Regions from separate parts of the Jejuibacter sp. L23 genome, predicted to be linked through region 1. Evidence: predicted binding sites of a transcription regulator. Region 1 holds the regulator's gene; each other region holds the start of a gene.
The links. Region 1 encodes LexA, which represses DNA repair genes until DNA is damaged. Its sites were predicted from a motif close to TNCTGTATGTACATACAGNA; they were not measured.
Positions count from the first base shown of each region.

Region 2: the regulator LexA is predicted to act here: its motif matches at 2,863-2,882, upstream of sbmC (DNA gyrase inhibitor SbmC).
Region 3: the regulator LexA is predicted to act here: its motif matches at 4,056-4,075, upstream of metR (HTH-type transcriptional regulator MetR).
Region 4: the regulator LexA is predicted to act here: its motif matches at 1,822-1,841, upstream of umuD (translesion error-prone DNA polymerase V autoproteolytic subunit).

Region 1 covers NZ_CP138199.1:343,415-349,208, reverse strand. Annotated here, with positions in the region: gene zur (zinc uptake transcriptional repressor Zur) at 1-417, shown strand, start outside; gene SCU88_RS01595 (CsbD family protein) at 435-644, opposite strand; gene dinF (MATE family efflux transporter DinF) at 702-2,036, opposite strand; gene lexA (transcriptional repressor LexA) at 2,124-2,732, opposite strand; gene SCU88_RS01580 (diacylglycerol kinase) at 2,841-3,209, opposite strand; gene plsB (glycerol-3-phosphate 1-O-acyltransferase PlsB) at 3,440-5,794, shown strand, end outside.
Region 2 covers NZ_CP138199.1:3,478,852-3,484,645, reverse strand. Annotated here, with positions in the region: gene SCU88_RS16705 (acyltransferase family protein) at 1-888, shown strand, start outside; gene SCU88_RS16700 (hypothetical protein) at 891-1,166, opposite strand; gene dacD (serine-type D-Ala-D-Ala carboxypeptidase DacD) at 1,545-2,717, shown strand; gene sbmC (DNA gyrase inhibitor SbmC) at 2,902-3,375, shown strand; gene SCU88_RS16685 (c-type cytochrome) at 3,407-4,627, opposite strand; gene SCU88_RS16680 (GMC oxidoreductase) at 4,624-5,794, opposite strand, start outside.
Region 3 covers NZ_CP138199.1:238,620-244,413, forward strand. Annotated here, with positions in the region: gene rhtC (threonine export protein RhtC) at 1-256, shown strand, start outside; gene pldB (lysophospholipase L2) at 361-1,356, shown strand; gene yigL (sugar/pyridoxal phosphate phosphatase YigL) at 1,384-2,190, shown strand; gene SCU88_RS01120 (carboxylate/amino acid/amine transporter) at 2,284-3,183, shown strand; gene metR (HTH-type transcriptional regulator MetR) at 3,071-4,024, opposite strand; gene metE (5-methyltetrahydropteroyltriglutamate--homocysteine S-methyltransferase) at 4,145-5,794, shown strand, end outside.
Region 4 covers NZ_CP138199.1:2,408,512-2,414,305, forward strand. Annotated here, with positions in the region: gene SCU88_RS11090 (3-carboxy-cis,cis-muconate cycloisomerase) at 1-553, shown strand, start outside; gene pcaD (3-oxoadipate enol-lactonase) at 550-1,311, shown strand; gene pcaC (4-carboxymuconolactone decarboxylase) at 1,316-1,705, shown strand; gene umuD (translesion error-prone DNA polymerase V autoproteolytic subunit) at 1,859-2,296, shown strand; gene umuC (translesion error-prone DNA polymerase V subunit UmuC) at 2,280-3,533, shown strand; gene SCU88_RS11115 (helix-turn-helix domain-containing protein) at 3,506-4,384, opposite strand; gene SCU88_RS11120 (DUF2264 domain-containing protein) at 4,579-5,794, shown strand, end outside.

The DNA of each region.
Region 1 (5,794 bases):
CTGATGACGCTGCAGGATAGCTCCATTAGCGCCTACGATCTGCTCGATCTGCTGAAGGCCAGCGAACCCCAGGCCAAGCCCCCTACCGTATACCGGGCGCTGGATTTTCTTCTGGAGCAGGGGTTTGTACACAAAGTTGAGTCCACTAACAGCTATGTGCTGTGCCATCACTTTGATGAGCCTATGCACACTTCCGCCATGTTTATCTGCGATCGCTGCGGTTCGGTGAAAGAGGAGAGTGCGGAAGGTGTGGAGGAGATAATGCACAAGCTGGCGGCCGGTAACGGCTTTGCTCTACACCACAATGTGATCGAAGCACACGGTCTGTGCGCGCCCTGCGCCGAAGTGGAAGCCTGCCGCAACCGCGAAATCTGCCAGCACGATCACAGCGTCGCCGTGAAAAAACGCGGGCGCTAAACCGCGCCCACGCCCTGCTACCAGCGGTAATCGTTACGCTTTTCCCACTGGGTCACCTCTTTTTCTGCCTGGGCTCTGGCGTAGCCATAGCGTTGCTGAAGCCTGCCAATCAGCCGCTCATGACGGCCGCTGGCAATGGCGCCGTCATCGTCGGTCATCCTGCCCCAGGCTTCGCGGACTCTACCCACCAGACGGCGGCAGCCGCCTTCGATTTCGTCTCTGAGCATTGCGTACCTCCGCGCCGGATTTAGCCTCACTCACCCATAAAGTATAGCCTTGCAGGCTCACTGGTGGCCCGGCACCTTAAACCAGGTATCGTTACGCCAGTGACGGCGCCAGATCCAGCCCAGGGAGAGGCCACGCAGCCCCAGGAATACCGTCAGAGCCAGCCACAAGCCATGGTTGCCCAGCCAGGGCAGCGTCAGTAGCGTCAGTCCGAATCCCAGCGCGGCAACCGCCATGCTGTTACGCATTTCCGCGCCGCGGGTGGCCCCCACAAACATGCCATCCAGCAGATAACACCAGACGCCAACCAGCGGCAGCACCGCCTGCCACAGCAGATAGCGATCCGCCTGAGCCTGAAGTTCGGGGATTGAGGTTAACAGGGCCACGATCTGCGCCCCCGCCAGGGCGTAGATCGCAGCGAAGCAGAGCGCCACCAGACCCGCCTGGCGGCAGGCTGCTCGCCATACGCTCAACAGCTGGCCGGTACTGCGCGCGCCAAAGGCCTGGCCGGAGTGGGCCTCTACCGCATAAGCAAAACCATCCAGCGCATAGGCGGTGAAGGTCAGCATGGTCATCAATACCGCGTTAATCGCCACGATTTCGCTACCGAGGCGCGCACCGCAAATGGTAATACCGGCAAAACAGAGCTGAAGCAGCAGGGAACGCAGCATAATGTCGCGGTTCAAAGCCAGCAGGCGGCGAATATTGCCGCGCCAGGCCTGCTTCAGCATATCCATCGAGATGCCACGTAGCCGCAGTACCCGCCACACCATCACCAGCCCGATAAGCAGCGTCGCATATTCGGCAATGACCGTCGCCAGCGCCGCCCCCTGCACGTTCATATGCAGGCCTACCACAAACCAGAGATCCAGCGAAATATTCAGCAGGTTACCCACCACCAGCAGAATAACCGGCGCACGGGCGTACTGGACACCCAGCAGCCAACCCAGCAGTACCAGATTGGCGAGCGTTGCCGGAGCGCTCAGCCAGCGAATGGCCAGGAAGCGCTGCGCCTGATACAGAACCTGCTCGCTGCCGCCGACAATGTACAAAGCCAAATCAATCAGCGGAGTACGTAACGCCACGATCAGCACACCGGCAATCAACGCCAGCATCAGCGGCTGAACCAGCGCTCTGGCCAGCGCCGGCGCATTTTTCGCGCCCCATGCCTGAGCCGCAAAGCCGGTGGTGCTCATCCGCAGGAACAGCAGCAACATAAACAAAAAGCTGGTCGTCGTAGCGCCAACGGCAACGCCGCCCAGATAATCCGGCGAGTCGAGATGACCAATGACCGCAGTATCCACCAGCCCCAGCAGCGGTACCGTCACGTTAGAGAAAATCATCGGCAGCGCCAGCCGCCATAATGCTTTATCGGTTTTTTGGAAAAGGGGCATGGCCATTATCCGGTTATGCAGTCAGGAGAGTTAAAGCAGAGACGCGCCCGGGAACGGACGCGTCAGCAGGGGGATGCGTTTATAAATTCAGAGCCATTCGCCGTTGCGGATCACCCCGACGGCCAGCCCTTCAATAGTAAAATTCTGTTCGCGCAGATCGACCACAATAGGTTCAAACTCGCTGTTTTCCGGCAGCAGTTGTACCGTGTTGCCCTGCTTCTTCAGGCGTTTAACCGTGACTTCATCTTCAATGCGAGCCACGATGACCTGACCGTTGCGCGCCTCCTGAGTCTTATGTACCGCCAGCAGGTCACCATCCATAATGCCGATATCTTTCATCGACATACCGCTCACTCGCAGCAGGAAGTCCGCACTCGGTTTAAACAGGGAAGGGTCGACCTGATAGTGGCCTTCAATATGCTGCTGGGCCAGCAGCGGCTCACCCGCGGCAACGCGCCCAACCAGCGGCAGCCCCTCTTCTTCTTCATGCAGCAGTCGGATACCGCGTGAAGCGCCAGAGACGATTTCGAGAACCCCTTTGCGCGCCAGAGCCTTCAGGTGTTCTTCTGCGGCATTAGGCGAACGGAAGCCCAGTCGCTGCGCGATTTCCGCACGGGTGGGCGGCATTCCCGTCTGGCTGATATGCTCCCTGATGAGATCAAAAACCTCTTGTTGCCTGGCCGTTAACGCTTTCATTCCGCCCCCTGGGTGTATATACAGTTATGCTGTGAGTATATACAGCAGAAGGCGATTTTGGAACCACAACGTGGTAAAAAGTCAGCGTTTTATCCGTTTCCTGAAGCTTTACCGCAAATGCGACCAGAGTAGCGTGACCCAGGTGAAAAGCGCGACGATAATCGCTAACAGCACGGCGGCGGAGCCCATATCTTTCGCGCGACCGGAAAGTTCGTGATACTCGCTGCCGATCCGGTCAACAACGGCTTCGATGGCGCTATTCAGAATTTCGACGATCGTGACCAGCATGACGGAGCCAATCAGCAGCACGCGCGTCATGGCGTCAACATCCAGCCAGCAGGCCACTATAATGGCAATAACCGCGGCGACCCCTTCCTGGCGGAAGGCCGCTTCGTTACGCCACGCCGCGCTCAGACCTTTCCAGGAATAGCCGGCAGCTTTGATGATACGGGTAAAACCAGTGGTATTATTCGCCATGTAATGGAAACCTTTTCAAAAAACACACTCTAAATAGTTCAGTTGCATCAAAGCGGCAAGGGCGCGCCCGAGCCGATTAACGAAGCCAGACCGAATGCAGCAGGCAGTATGACGAAAATCAGCGTCAACGCCAGCGCGCTTCGATTAATAGTGGTGCCGCAGAATTTCCGTGCCGTTTCTGGTATTCTGACGGCGCATTTGCATGATTAACCAGAGGCTTTACATCATTTATGTCAGGCTGGTCCCGATTTTTATACAAGCTCCTTAATTTACCATTAAGTATTCTGGTAAAGAGCAAGTCAATTCCGGCGGATCCCTGCGCCGAACTTGGCCTGGATACTTCGCGTCCGATTATGTACGTTCTGCCCTATAACTCGAAGGCAGACTTGTTGACGCTGCGTGCGCGCTGTCTGGCCCACGATCTGCCGGACCCCATGGAGCCGCTGGAAGTGGACGGCGTCGTCCTGCCGCGCTATGTGTTCGCGCACGACGGTCCCCGCGTCTTCACCTATTACACGCCTAAACAAGAGTCCATCAAACTATTCCATAACTATCTGGATCTACACCGCAGTAATCCGAATCTTGACGTTCAGATGGTGCCCGTCTCTGTGATGTTCGGCCGTGCGCCGGGCAAAGAGAAAGGGGAAGCCAACCCGCCGCTGCGCAATCTGAACGGTATTCAAAAATTCTTCGCCGTGATCTGGCTGGGCCGCGACAGCTTTGTGCGCTTCTCGCCACCGGTTTCTCTGCGCCGTATGGCTACCGAACATGGTACGGACAAGCGTATCGCCCAGAAGCTGCTGCGTATCGCCAGAATGCACTTCTCGCGTCTGCGTCTGGCGGCCGTAGGGCCACGTCTGCCGGCCCGTCAGGATCTGTTTAATAAGCTGCTGTCCTCCAAGGCCATTGCCCGGGCGGTAGAAGACGAAGCGCGTACCAAAAAGATCTCCCATGAAAAGGCCCAACAGAACGCCGTAGCCCTGATGGAAGAGATAGCGGCTAACTTCTCTTACGAAGCTATCCGCGTAACCGATCGCGTACTGGGTTTTACCTGGAACCGGCTCTATCAGGGCATCAACGTCCATAACGCCGAGCGCATTCGTCAACTGGCCCACGAGGGCCACGAACTGGTCTATGTCCCCTGCCACCGCAGCCATATGGACTATCTGCTGCTCTCTTACGTGCTCTACCACCAGGGGCTGGTACCACCGCATATCGCTGCCGGTATCAACCTTAACTTCTGGCCAGCGGGCCCGATTTTCCGCCGCCTGGGCGCATTCTTCATCCGCCGTACCTTCCGGGGCAATAAGCTCTATTCCACCGTATTCCGCGAATATCTGGGTGAGTTGTTCAGCCGCGGTTACTCGGTAGAGTACTTTGTGGAAGGCGGACGTTCGCGTACCGGACGGCTGCTGGATCCGAAAACCGGTACCCTGTCGATGACCATTCAGGCGATGCTGCGCGGCGGTACCCGCCCCATCACGCTGGTTCCCATCTACATTGGCTACGAACATGTCATGGAAGTGGGCACCTATGCGAAAGAGCTGCGCGGTGCCACCAAAGAGAAAGAGAGCTTCACTCAGATGGTACGCGGCTTAAGCAAGTTGCGTAATCTGGGTCAGGGTTACGTTAACTTCGGCGAGCCGATTCCGCTGAACAACTGGCTGAACCAGAACGTGCCGGAATGGCGTGACGATATCGATCCCATCGAAGCGGTACGCCCAGCCTGGCTGACGCCGTCAGTCAACGCTATCGCCGCAGATCTGATGGTGCGCATTAACAACGCCGGCGCGGCAAACGCCATGAATCTGTGCTGTACCGCGCTACTGGCGTCACGTCAGCGCTCTCTGACCCGCGAACAGCTAACCGAACAGCTGAACTGCTATCTGGATATTCTGCGTAACGTCCCCTATTCGCCGGACGCGACGGCGCCGAAAGTCACCGCCGATGAACTGATCAATCACGCGCTACAGATGAATAAGTTCGAAGTGGAAAAAGATACAATCGGCGACATCATCATTCTGCCGCGCGAGCAGGCGGTACTGATGACCTACTACCGCAATAACCTGATGCATATGCTGGTGCTGCCATCGCTGCTGGCCATGATGATTACCCAACGCCGTCATCTGACCCGCAGTGCGCTACTGGAGCAGGTGACGCTGCTCTACCCGATGCTGAAGAGCGAGTTATTCCTGCGTTGGGAAAAAGAGGCGCTGCCCGCGGAGATCGACGCGCTACTGGACGAACTGCAACGCCAGGGGCTGATCCTGATTAACGGCGATACGCTACAGGTGAACCCGCTGCGCTCCCGTACCCTGCAACTGCTGGCGGCAGGCGTGCGCGAGACCATTCAGCGTTATGCCATCACCTTCTGGCTGCTGGGTGCCAACCCGGGCATTAACCGCGGCACTCTGGAAAAAGAGAGTCGCACTCTGGCACAGCGCCTGTCGGTTCTGCATGGTATCAATGCGCCGGAATTCTTCGATAAGGCAGTCTTCTCTACTCTGGTGCTAACCCTGCGCGATGAAGGCTATATCAGCGACAGCGGCGACGCTGAATCTGAACGAGCGCTGCAGGTTTACCAA
Region 2 (5,794 bases), 2.2 Mb from region 1:
CTGTATCTGTTCCATATGCCCGCCTTTATTTTCCTGAATGGCTATGTGGTTAAAGAGCGCTTTACGGTTAATTATCAGACGATTTTCTATAAGCTGATAATTCCGTTTGTGGCCCTCAGTCTGCTGTATGAACTGGCCGAATTGATTATTTACCGTGACCTGTCCAGCTATATTAAGAACGGGGCCCCTAACTGGATATTATGGTATCTGTATAGCCTTATTTTCTGGAAGCTGTTAACGCCTCTGTTTATGCGGCTGCGGTTCGCGCTGGGCATCTCCATTGCCGTGTCGGTGGCAGTCTCTTTTGTCGACTTTGACGGTTACGCCTTCGGCATTATGCGTACTTTGGTCTTCTTCCCGTTCTACATCGCCGGGGTTCAGGCCGCCTCTTCGAATCGCCTGCGACTGGAGAACGTCTTTAACCCCAAAGCCGCCTGCGTGGGGGCGGTGATATTGCTGCTGAGCTACCTGTTCGGCGACCAGTTTGGCACGGCGCTGCTGTACGGCAGTAGCACCTTCCCGGCGCTGGATGAAGGGCTTCGTGAAGCGGCGCTAATGCGTTTGGGGCACTACCTGCTGGCAGTGCTCTGCATCTACGCCTTCTGCGCCCTGACGTGGTGGTGGCGTGGCCTGGCGAAAATCGGTACCCGCACGCTGTTTATCTATGCCCTGCACGGGCTGGTGGTGAAATATCTGCTGTGGGATGCGTTGCAGAAACTTAATGCGCCATGGCAGGTTGCTGTGGCGGCACTGGCGGCGGCAACGGGGTTGACCTGGCTACTGTCACGCGATGGCGTAAAGCGGCTGATGGATGGCTGGATAGCGCTGGTTGGCCTGGTTCTGGCTCCGCGGGAAAACCGGCGCAGCCAGAAGCAAGCGAAAGGGTAGGATTATTTGCTCAGTTTGCTGGTGGGCGTAATTTCGGCGGTGGTATCGTTAATCAGAACCACCTGATAATCTTCGCGATCGAAGCTAAAGGTTTTCGGCTTACGATTTAAATAAGTCAGCACTTCCAGCTCATTTTTGGAATAAGATTTATCGGGATTCCCGAGCTTCGATATAATTTGCTGTTTTGACATTCCGGTATCAATGTCAGAAATTTTACCGGCAGAGGAACATGCACAAAGCACCAAAGCGCAGGCCGAAATGGCAATTTTTTTAATCATTGGTATTCCTGTCTTTATCGCTACTTCTAAAACGAACATCAATATACAGCAAACAACCGGTTATTTTGTGGCCGTTTGTGCAACATTGCGGCCGCTATTATGCCATTTTATGTAACACCCCGCTTGTTATTTTATGGCAGTAAACATTCTTAAAATAACAGTGATTGTAGGGTCTAATTAATGGCAGACGGCTAAGTAAGCCGTAATGGCGGGCTCCTGAGCGATCGCGTGGTTCAGACGTCTCTTCTTTGGCATCACCGGCGGATAAACGACAATCGGCGCATTTCTGTGTGGCTGTCATACTTTCTTGCAATTTGCCGCAGCACCGTAATAAGAAGTTCCGTAAAACAGGCGACGTTTTTTGTAGTCATTGAGGACATGCCGTTGAAATTCCGCTTTATTCTTGCTGTTTCTTTTCTTTCCTGCTGCGTTCAGTCCGCCACGGCAGCGGAGGCACCGGTACAGCCGTTGCCGCAGCCACCGCAAATCCAGGCCGGTTCATGGGTATTGATGGATTACACTACCGGCCAGGTACTGACTTCTGGTCATCCCCATCAACAGCGTAATCCCGCCAGCCTGACCAAACTGATGACCGGCTACGTGGTGGATCGCGCTATCGATAGCCAGCGTATTTCTCCCGACGACGTAGTGACCGTCGGTAAAGATGCCTGGGCTCAGGGGAATCCGGTGTTTAATGGCTCCTCTTTGATGTTTCTCAAGCCTGGCGACAAAGTAACGGTGCGCGACCTGAGCCGTGGCCTGATTGTAGATTCCGGCAACGACGCCTGCGTGGCGCTGGCCGACCATGTGGCGGGCGGTGAGCCGCAGTTTGTGCGGATGATGAACGACTATGTGCAGAAGTTGGGGCTGAACGATACCCACTTCGAAACCGTACACGGCCTGGATGCGCCGGGTCAGCACAGTTCGGCGTGGGATCTGGCACTGCTGTCGCGGGCCATTATCCACGGCGAGCCCGAGTTTTATCATATGTACAGCGAGAAGAGCCTGACCTGGAATGGCATCACGCAGTACAACCGTAACGGCCTGCTGTGGGATAAAACGCTGAATGTCGATGGGCTGAAAACCGGCCATACCTCTGGGGCGGGCTTTAATATTATCGCTTCCAGCGTGGATGGTCATCGCCGCCTGATTGCCGTTGTGATGGGGGCAGACAGTTCGAAAGGGCGTGAAGAGCAGGCTCGCAAACTGCTGCACTGGGGCCAGGATAATTTCGATACGGTTCGGGTTATGCACAGTGGTAAACAGGTGGGCCAGGAACGAGTCTGGTACGGCGATAAAGAGAAGATTAGTGTGGGCCCTGAACGCGACTTCTGGATGGCGCTGCCGAAGAGTCAGGTTTCTGGCATTAAGGCGAAGTACGTGCTGGATACGCCCAACCTGGAAGCTCCGCTCAAGGCTCACCAGCAAATTGGTGATATCGAGCTGTATAACGGTGACAAAGAAGTTGCCAGAATGCCACTGGTGACGCTGGAAGCCGTAAACAAAGGTGGTTTGTTCTCACGGATTAGCGACTGGTTCAGCAAACCCTGAGTTTGATCGACTACGCCGGGCGGGACTCTTTCCCGCCTTTTTTGTCTTCGCCTTTCTTTCTGCTCTTTTTTTCACCACCATTATGGAATCCGTATCACAGGATGGCGTTAGGGTATCTTGCAGGCTATTTCTGACTTTGATATTAAGCTGTATAAATATACAGTTATTGTCTCCGGAGGAGAATATGCACTATCAGATTCAACGGGTTGCAGAACGTACGCTGGCGGGGTTTCACCTTGTGGGGCCCTGGGAAAAAACGGTGCCGAAAGGGTTTGAGCAGCTTCAGGCCTGGGTCACCACCAAACAGCTGGTTCCCAGAGAGTGGATCGCCGTCTACTTTGGTAACCCGGAACTGACGCCGCCGGAGGCGCTACGCTGCGATACCATGATATCGGTCGATCCGGCGTTTGAGATACCGCCCAATAGTGAAGGGGTGACCAAAACCCGGCTGGCGGCAGGTCTGTTTGCCGTGGCCCGGGTACAGGTGGCGGATGGCGATTTCACCGCGCCCTGGCTTAGCTTCTTCACGGCCGTTTCTGGCGATGGGGCGCATCAGCTCAGGGAAGGGCCGGTATTTGAAATCTATCTTAGCGACGGGAGCAACGGCGTGTGGGATATCGAGATGTATATTCCGGTCGTGCTAAAGCAGGCTGAATAAAAACGGGGAGCCGAAGCTCCCCGGGTCACGATTACTCTTTGAGCTTTTCGCGCATCTTCTGAACGTCGCTGGCGCTGACGGCGGGTGCTGCGTTGCCCCAACTGTTGCGAACGTAAGTCAGCACGTCGGCAATTTGGCTGTCGGTCATGGTGGCTGCAAAAGCGGGCATAGCTGGTGCGGTCGGGCGCTCTGGCGTATCCACGCCGCGGCTGCCGGCCAGCACAACGCGCATCAAAGAGACCGGCTCTTTGGCGTTGAGAAGCGGGCTGTCCGCCAGTTGCGGGAAGATATGCTGCACGCCTTTACCGGAAGAGGTGTGGCAGGCGGAGCAGCGATCAAAATAGATCGCTTTACCGGTGACCATTTGTGCCTCTTCAGGCTTCAGCGGTGCTGGCGGCTGTTCGTTATCCTGTTTCAGGGATTTCAGATAGACCGCCACGGCCTGCAGATCGCCATCGTTCCAGTGCTGTGAGGAGTTTTTCACCTCTTCGGCCATCGGCCCGGAGGCGATGTCGTAGCGGTTCATCCCGGTACGCAGGTAGTCTTTAATATCCTGAACGCTCCAGCGGCCAATGCCGTCGTGGTTAGCGGCAGTGATATTAGGCGCCCACCAGTTTTCAACTTCGGCGCCCTGCAGGAACCGGTCGTTCTTGTCACCGCCCAGAATATTTTTGGGGGTATGGCAGGTGCCACAGTGGCCAAGACCCTGCACGATGTAAGCACCGCGATTCCATTCCGCGGACTTCGACATATCGGGTTGATATTGCCCTTTGTCGAAGTTCAGCCAGTTCCAGCCAATCAGACTGGTACGTACGCTGAACGGGAAGGGTAACTGGTTGGTTTCAACGTGCTGCTTCACCGGTGCCAGGGTCTGCAGATATGCCCAGATGGCGCGGTTGTCCTCATCCGAAACTTTGGTGTAGGCGGTAAAGGGCATGGCGCCATACAGTCGCTTGCCGCCGTGGCCGATGCCTTCCGACATGGTGCGGCGGAAGTCGTCATAGGTCCAGTTACCGAGGCCGGTCTCTTTATCCGGCGTAATATTGGCGCCGACCAGGCTACCGAATGGCGTTTTAAGCTCTACGCCGCCAGCGAACGGTTTGCTGGGTTCGGCCGTGTGGCAGGCGGCGCAGTCACCCAGGGTCGCCAGGTAGCGCCCTTTTTCTACCTGGTCGAATTCCGGCTGAGCCAGCGCCTGGGCGGAGGCCGCCAGGCAGGAGACGGCGAGCAACGACAGTGCTAAACGTTTCATACGTTAATCATCTCCCCCGGATTCTTCAGGTAGAAATTACGGATGGAGAACGCGGCCTTATAGGCCAGCGCCCCTACGGTGCCGGTTGGGTTATAGCCCGGGTTCTGCGGGAAGGCGGATGCCCCCACCACGAACAGGTTCGGCACGTCCCAGACCTGGAGATGCTTGTTAACGGAACTGATGGAAGGATCGGCACCCATAATGAATCCGCCCACAACGTGGGAAGACTGGTACGGCATGCTGTTCCAGTGGCCGGTCATCGGTTTAGAGACTATCTCGCGCGGGTTCATCGCTTTGGCGATCTCCGCCACTTTGTTGGTGCAGTACTGCGCCATCTTCAGATCGTTTTCCGGGAAGTCGAAGGTAATGCGCAGCAATGGTCGACCCAGGCGATCCTTATAGTTGGGATCGAGCGAGAGGTAGTTGGTACGAGTGGTGTAGCTACTTGCCTCACAGCCAATGGACATGGTGCTCTGGTAGTTATCCACCATCGCTTTCTTCCAGCCCTTGCCCCATTTCGGGGAGCCCGGCGGGGTGGGGTGGTAGCCGATAGGCGCACCGCCGATGGGGGTAACGCGAATACTGCCGCCGCCAAAGAAGCCCAGGCCGCTGTGGTCGAAGTTATCGTTGTTAAAGTCGTCGATGCCCATACCGACAGCGCCAGCCCCGATGAACGGGTTGAACTTCTTGTCGTCGAAGAACAGGGTCACGCCATTGGCGGTCTGGTAGGCATAGTTACGCCCGGTGGTGCCGCTGTTGGTGACAGGATCATAGGCTTTGCCAATGCCGGAAAGCAGCATCAGGCGCACGTTTTCAAAAGTAAAGGCGGCAACGATCACCAGTGACGCAGGCTGTTCCCACTCGTCGCCGGAAGAGTCGATATAGGTGACTCCGGTGGCGCGCTTGCCGCTGCTGTCGGTATTCACCTTCAGCACTTCGCAGAAGGTGCGGGCTTCGAAGTTGGGCTGGCGCATCAGGGCTGGCAGTACGGTGGTGATGGCGCTGGCCTTGGAATAGTTAGCACAGCCGTAGTTGGTGCAGAAGCCGCAGAAAGTACAGGGGCCCATGACCACGCCGTAGGGGTTGGTATAGCCTTCGGAAACCAGCGAGGACGGAACCGGGAAAGGGGAGTAGCCCTGATTCTTCGCGGCTTGTGCAAACAGCGTC
Region 3 (5,794 bases), 100 kb from region 1:
CCTGGCGAATCCGAAGGCGATAATCTACTTCGGCAGTATCTTTTCGCTGTTTGTTGGCGATAGCGTCGGTACTTCCGCACGATGGGGCATCTTCGCGCTGATAACCCTGGAAACTTTCGCCTGGTTTACCCTGGTGGCGAGCGTTTTTGCGCCGCCCAAAATGCGCCGCGGCTATCAGAAGCTGGCGCGTTGGATCGATGGTGTGGCCGGCGCGCTGTTCGCCGGATTTGGCGTTCACCTTATTCTTTCCCGCTAAGGCCAGAGCGCAGGGGCCGCTCATAAGGTTCCTCTGCTTCCTACTGTTTATGTCAGAATAGACTCATTATATTTCTGGCGGCATGCGGAGGCGCAATCGGGTCTATGTCACAGCACAGAGAGAGCTGGTTAAGAAGGGAAAAAACGTTCGCGGCATTTGCCATGGGACCCCTGGCCGCGTTCTGGCAGCAGCGGGAAGAGTGCGAACTGGCTGGCGTGGACGGTATTCCGCTGCGTTTTGTGCGCTTTCGTTCTGCCCGCCATGATCGGGTAATTCTGGTTTCGCCAGGACGGATCGAAAGCTATGTGAAGTACGCCGAGCTGGCCTACGATCTGTTCCACTGCGGCTTCGATGTGCTGATTATCGATCACCGGGGGCAGGGGCGCTCCGGGCGTATGCTCTCTGACACCCATCGGGGTCACGTGGTGCACTTCAGTGACTACGTGGATGACCTGGAACGCCTGTGGCAGCGCGAAATTGCTGAAGGGCCATGGCGTAAGCGCTATGCGCTGGCTCACTCCATGGGCGGCGCCATTACCACGCTGTTCCTGCAACGTAATCCCCAGGCGTTCGATGCCGTGGCGCTCTGCGCGCCGATGTTTGGTATTATCATCCGGTTGCCGGACTGGATGGTGCGCCATCTGCTGGACTGGGCCGAAGGTCACCAGCGGGTTCGCGAGGATTACGCTATCGGCACCGGCCGCTGGCGCCCACTCCCGTTCCCCCTGAACGTCTTGACCCATAGCCGGGTTCGCTATCGCCGCAATCTACGTTTTTATGCCGATGAGCCCGGGCTACGGGTAGGGGGACCTACCTGGCACTGGGTACGTGAAGGGATCCTCGCGGGTGAACAGGTACTGGCAGGGGCCGCTGAAGTCACCACGCCGATGTTACTGATTCAGGCAGAAGACGATAGGGTGGTGGATAACCGTATGCACGATCGTTTTTGCGAACTGCGAGCCGAAGCGGGTCATCCCTGTGAAGGGGAGAAACCGCTGATGATTAACGGCGCATGGCATGAGATCCTGTTTGAAAAGGACGCTATGCGGGCCGGGGCGTTAAACGCCATCGTCGATTTCTTCGACAACCACAACCAATGATTTGATTGATAAGGTAGAACTTTTTTTATGTACCCGATTATTGCGTCCGATCTGGATGGCACTCTGCTGTCCCCTGACCACCGCCTTTCACCTTACGCACGGGAGACCCTGAAGCTGCTGACCGAACGCGGTCTGCACTTTGTGTTCGCCACCGGACGCCACTATATCGATGTCGGCCAGATCCGCGACAGTCTGGGGATCCGCGCCTGCATGATCACCTCTAACGGCGCGCGGGTACATGATGCCGACGGTAAACTGCTCTTCTCTCACGATCTGGATCAGGATATCGCCAGCGATCTGTTTGTCATGATGTATCAGGATCCTGAGATCGTCACCAACGTTTATCGCGATGACGAATGGTTTATCAGCCGCCATCGCCCGGAAGATATGAAATATTTTCAGGAGGCGGTGTTCCGCTATAACGTCTACCAACCGGGTCTGCTGGCGCCGGAAGGGGTGAGCAAGGTCTTCTTCACCTGTGAAGATCACGATAAGCTGCTGCCGCTGGAACAGGCGATTAATGCGCGCTGGGGCGACCGGGTTAACGTCAGCTTCTCGACGGTGACCTGCCTGGAAGTGATGGCCGGCGGCGTTTCGAAAGGCCATGCCCTGGAAGCGGTGGCAAACGGCATGGGCTATGGGCTTGCAGACTGTATCTCCTTTGGCGATGGTATGAATGATAAAGAGATGCTGACCATGGCCGGTAAGGGTTGCATTATGGGCAATGCCCACCAGCGCCTGAAGGATCTGTTACCAGAACAGGAAGTGATCGGCACTAATGGCGATAACGCCGTACCGCATTATTTGCGGCAGCTCTATCTGAATGATGATTGATTAAATAGCAACCACTCGTCAACTAAATAGTCGCGCCCGCGCTTGCGGGCTTCGCTACAATGGCCTCTTTTCCCGGGCGAAGAGACCGTTACAGTGGCATTACTCATCATTACCACTATTTTGTGGGCATTTTCCTTTAGCCTGATCGGCGAATATCTTGCTGGTCACGTCGACAGCTACTTTTCCGTGTTGATGCGAGTGGGGCTGGCTGCGCTGGTATTCCTGCCGTTTCTGCGTATCCGCGGCTATCGCCTGAAAACGCTGGGGCGGTATATGCTGGTGGGCGCAATGCAGCTGGGGATCATGTATCTGCTGAGCTTCCAGGCCTACCTGTATCTGACGGTGTCGGAATTCCTGCTGTTCACCGTTTTGACACCGCTGTATATCACCTTGATTTATGACCTGATTAGCGGTCGCAGGCTACGCTGGGGTTATGTGTTGAGCGCGCTGCTGGCGGTGGCGGGGGCGGCGATTATTCGCTATGACCGCGTCAGCGACCATTTCTGGACCGGGCTGTTACTGGTACAGCTCGCCAACATCAGCTTCGCCATCGGCATGGTGGGCTACAAGCGGTTGATGGAGGTTGACCCCATGCCGCAGCACTGCGCCTTTTCCTGGTTCTATCTGGGGGCATTTATCGTCGCGCTGTTGGCCTGGCTGGCGCTGGGGGATCCTCAGAACCTGCCGGAAACCTCGCTACAGTGGGGGATTCTGGTCTGGCTTGGGGTGGTGGCTTCGGGCCTGGGCTACTTTATGTGGAACTACGGTGCCACTCAGGTGGATGCAGGAACCCTGGGGATCATGAACAATATGCATGTTCCGGCGGGGCTACTGGTCAATCTGGCTATCTGGCAGCAGCAGCCCCACTGGCCGAGCTTTCTTATTGGGGGAACGGTAATAGTGCTTTCTCTGTGGGTACATCGCCGTTGGGTCGCTCCGCATTCCGCACAAACGGCAGGTGATCGCAGGCGTGGTTGCGCGCCGAATGAATAAAGGCCTGAGTCACCGGCTGTCGCTGCTCGCCGTCGCGCACGGCGGCGTAAAGTCGACTCCATAATCCCTGACCCAGGGTTTTGGTCACCACCAGACCCTGGCGTTCAAAGCTTTCCACCACCCAGTGTGGCAGGGCAGCAATGCCCATTCGCGCCGACACCATCTGAATCAGCAGCAGCGTATTATCAACGTGCTTAAGCCCAGGGCTGACGCCTGCCGGTTGCAGGAAGTGGCGCCAGATATCCAGGCGGCTGCGCTGTACCGGATAAATCAGCAGGGTTTCGTCGCTCAGATCTTCCGGCAAGATCTGCGGCCTGCCCGCCAGAGGGTGATCGGTGGCCAGTACCAGACGTACCTCAAAATCGAACATCGGCGAATAGTGAAGGCCGCTGCGCGGCAGAATGTCCGAAGTCAGCACCAGATCCAGTTCCCCCTGCTGTAGAGCAGGCTGGGGATCGAAAGTCACGCCAGAACGAAAATCCATTTCTACCTGAGGCCACTGCTGGCGGAATGCCTCCAGCGCTGGCGTCAGCCACTGAATACAGCTATGACACTCAATGGCGATCCGCAGCCGGGTCTGCTGGGGTTCGTTGCAGGCCTGTAGCGCCTGGCTGATTTGCGGCATCACCTGCTCTGCCAGACGCAACAGAATCTCGCCCTGCGGCGTAAAGCGCAACGGCTGGCTTTTGCGAACGAACAGTCGAAAGCCGAGCCGCTGTTCCAGATCGCTAAACTGATGCGACAGTGCCGACTGCGTCTGATGCAGCGTGGCGGCCGCGCCTGCCAGGGAGCCGTTATTGCGCAGGGCCAGCAGCGTGCGCAGGTGTTTTATCTCAATCATGAAAGTCCTTCACTTCGCCATGAACATTTTGCGCTTGAGGAATATACAGTATCGGGGAAATATGGATGTGTAAACATCTGGACGGCTAAATCATAAAGATTCATAAGAGGCGATAAGACAATGACCATCCGCAACCATACCCTTGGCTTCCCCCGTGTAGGCCTGCATCGTGAACTGAAGAAAGCGCAAGAGAGCTACTGGGCTGGCAACAGCAGCCGTGAAGCGCTGCTGGAAAACGGCCGTGAACTGCGCGCCCGCCACTGGCAGCAGCAGAAAGACGCCGGCATCGATCTGCTGCCGGTCGGCGATTTCGCCTGGTACGATCAGGTCCTGACCACCAGCCTGATGTTGGGGAATGTACCGGCGCGTCATCAGAATGCCGATGGTCAGATCGATATCGATACCCTGTTTCGTATTGCCCGCGGTCGTGCGCCGAGCGGCGAGCCTGCGGCGGCGTCGGAAATGACGAAGTGGTTTAACACCAACTATCACTACATCGTGCCGGAATTTACTCGCGGTCAAAATTTCCGTCTGGCCTGGAATCAGTTGCTGGAAGAAGTCGATGAAGCGCTGGCGCTGGGTCACAACGTTAAGCCGGTATTGCTGGGGCCGGTCACTTATCTGTGGCTGGGCAAGGTCAAAGGCGAGGCCTTCGATCGTCTGTCACTGCTGAGCGAGATTCTGCCGGTCTACCAGCAGGTGCTGGCAGAGCTGGCGAAGCGTGGCATCGAGTGGGTACAGATCGATGAGCCTGCGCTGGTGCTGGAGCTGCCCCGCGAATGGCTGGATGCTTATCAACCGGCCTATGAGGCGCTGGCGGGGCAGGTCAAACTGCTACTGACTACCTACTTTGAAGGTATTACGCCGAACCTGGATACCATTGCCGCGCTGCCGGTGCAGGGGCTGCATGTCGATCTGGTCCACGGCAGCGATGACGTAAATACTTTGCACCAGCGTTTGCCTGCCGACTGGCTGCTTTCCGCGGGCCTGGTGAATGGTCGTAACGTATGGCGTGCCGACCTGACGGAAAAATATAGCCAGATTAAAGAGGTTGTCGGCGCGCGTGAGCTTTGGGTGGGATCGTCCTGTTCGCTGCTGCACAGCCCTATCGATCTCAGCGTGGAAACCCGCCTGGATGATGAAGTGAAGAGCTGGTTTGCGTTTGCCCTGCAGAAGTGTCAGGAACTTACCCTGCTGCGCGATGCGCTGAACAGCGGCGATACTGCGGCGATCGATGAATGGAGCGCGCCAATTCAGGCTCGTCGTCACTCCACCCGAGTGCATAACGCAGCGGTGGCAAAGCGTCTGGCCGCTATCAGCGGGCGCGACAGCCTGCGTGCTAATCCGTACCCGGTACGGGCCGAAGCCCAGCGCGCGCGCTTTCAACTGCCCGCCTGGCCGACCACGACTATTGGCTCGTTCCCGCAGACCACCGAGATCCGCGGTCTGCGTCTGGACTTCAAAAAAGGGCGTCTGGATGCCGGGAACTACCGCACTGGCATCGCAGAGCACATCAAGCAGGCCATTCAGGAGCAGGAGCGTCTGGGGCTGGATGTGCTGGTGCATGGTGAAGCCGAGCGTAACGACATGGTCGAATATTTCGGCGAACATCTGGACGGTTTCGTCTTTACCCAGAACGGCTGGGTGCAGAGCTATGGCTCCCGCTGCGTGAAGCCGCCGATCGTGATTGGCGATGTCAGTCGCCCGGCGCCGATTACCGTTGAGTGGGCGACTTACGCTCAGTCTCTGACCGACAAGCCGGTTAAAGGC
Region 4 (5,794 bases), 2.1 Mb from region 1:
GGAGCCGGTGGCGGAAGGGCGCGGCGGCTCTTCGACCATGCCCCACAAGCGCAATCCCGTCACCTGTGCTGCTATCCTCAGTAGCACAGGCCGGATCCCGGGGCTGATGGCGGCGCTGTATGCTGCCCAGAATCAGCAGCATGAACGGGCTCTGGGGGGCTGGCAGGCGGAGTGGGAAACGCTGCCGCAGCTGGCGACCCTGACCGGCGGCGTGTTGGACAATGCCCTGACGCTGGTGGAAGGGATGCAGGTTTATCCTCAAAAAATGCGCCAGAATCTGGATATCACCCACGGGTTGATTATGGCGGAGTCGGTCACTCTGGCGCTGGCGCCGCAGATGGGCAAAGCCCGGGCGCACCATCTGGTGGAGCGTTTGTGCCACCAGGCGCTGGATGATAACCAGCCGCTGGTGCGGCTGCTGCAACAGGATGAAACGGTAAGCCGTTACCTGTCTGAATCACAGATTGCGAGCCTGCTGGACCCCGCCGGGGCCACCGGCAGCGCCGACCATTTTTTGCGCCAGGTGCTGGCGCGAAGTAAGGAATCTTTATGACTATTCATTACCAGCTTGAAGGGCGTGACGATGCGCCGGTGGTGATTCTCTCTAACTCGCTGGGAACCGACCTGTCGATGTGGAACGGCCAGCGTGATGCACTGCTGCCGCACTTCCGGGTGCTGCGCTACGACACCCACGGTCACGGCCAGACCCCTAAGAGCGGGAAAGTAACGCTGGCGCAGCTGGGCGAGGACGTGCTGAATATCATGACCCGTGAGGGGATCGACAAGGCCCATTTTTGCGGGATATCTATGGGCGGGCTAACCGGCCTGTGGCTGGCGCGCTTTGCGCCAGAGCGGTTTTACAGCGTGACGGTCGCCAACAGCGCGGCGAAGATAGGCGACCAGGCTGGCTGGCTTTCCCGGGCCCGCACCGTACGCCAGGAAGGCATGCCGGTGGTGGCCGCCGGCGCTGCCGATCGCTGGTTCACCCGGTCGTTTCGCCAGAAATCGCCCGCGGTGGTGGAGCCGCTGGTGCATACGCTTGCTGCCAGCAATGCCGAAGGCTACGCCGAATGTTGTGAAGCGCTGGCCGGTGCCGATCTGCGGGCAGAAGTGGGGGAGATCGCGCTGCCGCTACTGCTGATTGCCGGTGAGGCGGATCCGGTGACCACGGTGGCCGACAGTGAATTCCTGCGCGAGCAGGTTTCGGGCGCCCAAATGGTAACGCTGCCTGCTTCGCATCTGTCGAACATCGAAGCCGCCAGCCAGTTCAATGCCGCGCTGCTGAGCTTTTTGCAGCAGCAGGAGGGGTAAAACAATGCACGATGATGAACGCTATCAGCAGGGAATGGAGGTGCGGCGCGCGGTGCTGGGCGATGCCCATGTCGACAGAACGCTGGAAAACCTGAGCCCGCTAAATGAAGAGTTCCAGAACTTTATCACCCGCTACGCCTGGGGAGAAACCTGGACCCGACCGGGTCTGAGCCGCCATACCCGCAGCATGATCACCATCGCCATGCTGATTGCCCTGAACCGCGAAGCGGAGCTAAAAATGCATCTGCGGGCCGCCCGTAATAACGGCGTCACCCGGGACGAGCTGAAAGAGCTGATTATGCATTCGGCACTGTATTGCGGCCTGCCCGCCGCCAACGCCACGCTGCACCTGGCCCAACAGGTGTTTGACGAACAGGACGACGCAGAAGCCTGACCTGTTACCACGGGCCTGTTACAGGCCCGTTTTTCCCATCGATAAAAATTTCCATTTGCATCAGATCGATAGCCTGATCGGGCTCCGGCATGCTTGATTGTACCCAAAACACCGGGTACTGTATTTATATACAGTATTTTATGGATGACTGACATGAGCAGAGTTAACGTTGTCGATTGCCATGCCGATTTACCCCTGCCGCTGTTCGCCAGCACTGTGGCCTGCGGCTTTCCCAGCCCGGCCCAGGACTACGTGGAAGCGCGTATCGATCTCAACCATCTGGTGGTTCAGCGCCCCAGCGCTACCTACTTTGTTAAAACCGCCGGTGACTCGATGATTCAGGCCGGGATCGCCAGCGGCGATCTGCTGGTGGTGGATCGCTCCCTGACCGCCCGCCATGGCGATATTGTCATTGCCGCGCTGGACGGCGAATTTACCGTTAAAGAGCTGCAAACCCGCCCGCAGGTACGACTGGTGCCCCATAATCCCGAATATCGCCCCATCGTTCCCGGCGAAGGGGAAAGCCTGGAGATCTTTGGGGTGGTCACCTGGGTTCTGAAAGCGGTGCATCAGCATGTACGCGCTGGTTGACGTTAACAGCTTCTACGCTGCCTGCGAGACGCTGTTTCGCCCCGATCTGAAAAACCGCCCGGTCATTGTGCTGAGTAATAACGACGGCTGCGTGGTGGCCCGCAATGCACAGGCAAAGCAGGCGGGTATCGCGCGCGGAGAGCCCTTTTTTAAGATTCGCCAGCGGGTGGAGCGTTACGGCGTTCAGGTGTTCAGCTCCAACTACGCCCTGTATGCCGATATGTCGGCGCGGGTGATGGCGATTCTGGAAGGTTTTGCCCCGGCGGTAGAGTGTTATTCCATTGATGAAGCCTTTCTGGATCTGAGCGGCGTGGCCGATCTCCATGCTCTGGGCTGTGAAATACGGCGCTGCATTAAGCGCGATACTGGTCTGACGGTGGGGGTGGGAATCGCGCCGAGTAAGACCCTGGCGAAACTGGCTAACCACGCCGCTAAGCGCTGGCCAGCCACCGGTGGCGTGGTGGATCTTTCGGATCCGGCGCGTCAGCGCAGGCTGCTGGCGATGATGCCCCCCGAAGAGGTCTGGGGCATCGGGCGCCGTCTGGGACAGCGGATCCATACTATGGGCATCACCAGCGCTCTGGCGCTGGCGCAGAGCGATCTCTGGTTTATCCGCAAAAATTTTAACGTGGTGCTGGAGCGCACGGTGCGTGAACTGCGCGGTGAATCCTGTCTGGCCTTTGAGGAGTTCGCTCCGGTGAAGCAGGAGATTATCAGCTCGCGCTCTTTTGCTGAGCGGCTGACGGAGTATGACCCGGTGCGCGAAGCGGTCTGCGCCTGGGCCGCCCGGGCGGCGGAGAAACTACGGGGAGAGCGCCAGTACTGCCGCTATGTGGCGACCTTTATCAAAAACAGCCCCCACGACAGGCACCAGGCTTACTACAGCAACAGTGCTGGCATACGACTGCTGACGCCGACTCAGGACACCCGGGATATCACTGCTGCCGCGATCCGGGCGCTGGATGCGGTATGGAAACCGGGGCCGCGCTATCTGAAAGTGGGGGTGATGCTGGGTGACTTTTACAGCCGTGGCGTAGCGCAGCTTAATCTGTTCGACAGCTACGCTCCCAGAGCCAATGGCGAAAAGCTGATGCAGGCGCTGGACGCCATTAACCGTCAGGGAAGGGGGAAGATCTGGTTTGCCGGGCAGGGCACCGGCGAACGCTGGGCCATGAAGCGCGCCTTTCTTTCACCCTGCTATACCACGCGCTATGGGGATCTGCCAGTGGCGGGCTGATATTTTGATTGTTTTCTACTGTTTTTCTTAAATCGCAATGGAGTGGTGCCAGTCACCTGGCTAAAGCATTTGATAAAATAGGTCACATAGTTAAAGCCGGACTGTAACGCAATCTCTGACACCGCCAGCTCCGTCTGTTCAAGCAGATAACAGGCATATTTGATCCGTCTGATAATGAGGTATTCCTGGAATGTGCTGCCGGTTTCTTTTCTGAACTGGCGGGAAATATGACTTCCAGACAGCGACAGGTGAGAGGCGAGCTCTTCCAGCGTAATGCCTGAACGGAAATGTTGATCAACATAGTGCATCATCCGGGATGACAGTAGGCCCGAAGATCCGGAATTGATAAATACACCATCTGGCAGAAGCTGTAGCAGATTGAGGATAAATAAAGCGATTACTTCACCTTTACTGGTTGCCTCGTAACTTTCTGTCAGCGAATCGAGCAGGTGTGATATACGTACCATGTTAGCAGAAAAATCGTAAATAGAGACTTTAGCGTTATCGGCGATCATCTCACTGTATAATTGCCATGCGCTTTTGAAAGGACGAATAAAGGTCGCAATATATTCAGGGTCGACATGAATAATAGTTCGGGAATAATAATTGTTGATATCACTGTCGACCTTAACTTTATGAAGCTTGTTTTGTGGGAATATAAACAACCTGCCAGGGCGAGCGGTAAACTTCTGATTATCGACAATAACCAGTCCGACGCCGGACTCAATATAGAGGATTTCAAGACACTGATGCCAGTGGAAATAGTCGGCGCTGTTGCCTTCTACTCGCCTCAGTTCGGTATAAAGATCGTCATAGTGAATTAAATCGAGTAACGCGGTATTAGTCATCATGGATACATCAAGATAGTATAATTTCTGTGCATGATAGTGACGTTTCTGGCTGAAAAGTAATTTTTTAATGGTTGGTTAAAGGTTACAGAATCAGAACTGTGATCGTGTTAACAATTTGTGACAGGTTTTACCCATATTTTCCCCCTCCATAACGCTGCACGCTGCGCTTAATACCTGGAGAGAGAGGGGGAATAATGGAACCGATGAAACCTGGTTGTCGCCAAACCGTAAAGCTGGAAACAAAGCAGGATGTTCAGCAGTGGTTTGAAACGCTGTTTTCTGCCGTCTGGCGTTACAGAGATTCGCATTCTGCGGGTATTTCTTTGGGTAATATTATTCCTGTATATGGTCGTCGAACGGCGGCAATGGAAAGTTTCTGCCGTCTGTTGTGGGGAGTATTTCCGGTAATTGCCGGAAAGAACGATCACTCAATGAATACGAGCGAAGTGTTTCGCTTGATTGCTCAGGGAACCGATCCCGGGCATGAACACTATTGGGGAGATCTGGTGGATTTTGACCAGCGCTGCGTTGAAATGGCCGTTCTGGGGGTTGGGCTCGCGTTGGCTGGTGCGTCATTTAATCAGTATCTGTCCGCGCAGGAGACAGAAAACCTGGTGGCCTGGCTCCATCAACTACGTCGGGTCGAACTGCCTTGTAATAACTGGTCCTTCTTTCCCATCATGGTGGAAATGGGGCTCTGCCTGTCAGGGCACTCCTGGTCCCGGCATATTATCGATAAATATTTTGCCAGAATCGACGACTATTATCTGGGTGAAGGCTGGTACAGCGATGGCCGTCAACGGCCCCGTGATTATTACAATGCCATGGCGTTTCATTATTACGGTCTGTTGTATTCAAAATTGATGGCAGATCAGGATCCTACGCGATGTCAAATGCTTCGGGAGCGCGCTTCGATTTTTGCCCACGATTTTCTGCATATGTTTGCTGAAAACGGCGCAGCGATCCCCTTTGGCCGCAGTCTGACCTACCGATTTGCGCAGGTTGCATTCTGGAGTGCCGCCGCTTTTGCCGGGATTAACGGCGTGCCAGCGGGAGTGATAAAGGGGCTGGTTCTGAGAAACTTCCGCTGGTGGGTGCAGCAGGAGATGACCGACCCACGGGGAACACTGACGGTGGGTTACAGCTATGCGAATGCGGCGATCGCTGAAGACTATAATGCGCCGGGCTCGCCTTACTGGTGTTGCAAGGCATTTCTTATCCTGATACTTGATGAGGCTCACCCATTCTGGGAAACGCCGGAACAGACTCTACCTGTGGTCAGTCAGGTTGCCCGTCTGGCCCATACCAGACAACTGGTCCATCATGACCGGAACAACCGTCATCACTATCTACTGAATGCCGGTCAGGTTGCGGCAAAAAATTATAATAATATGGAAAGTAAATATGGCA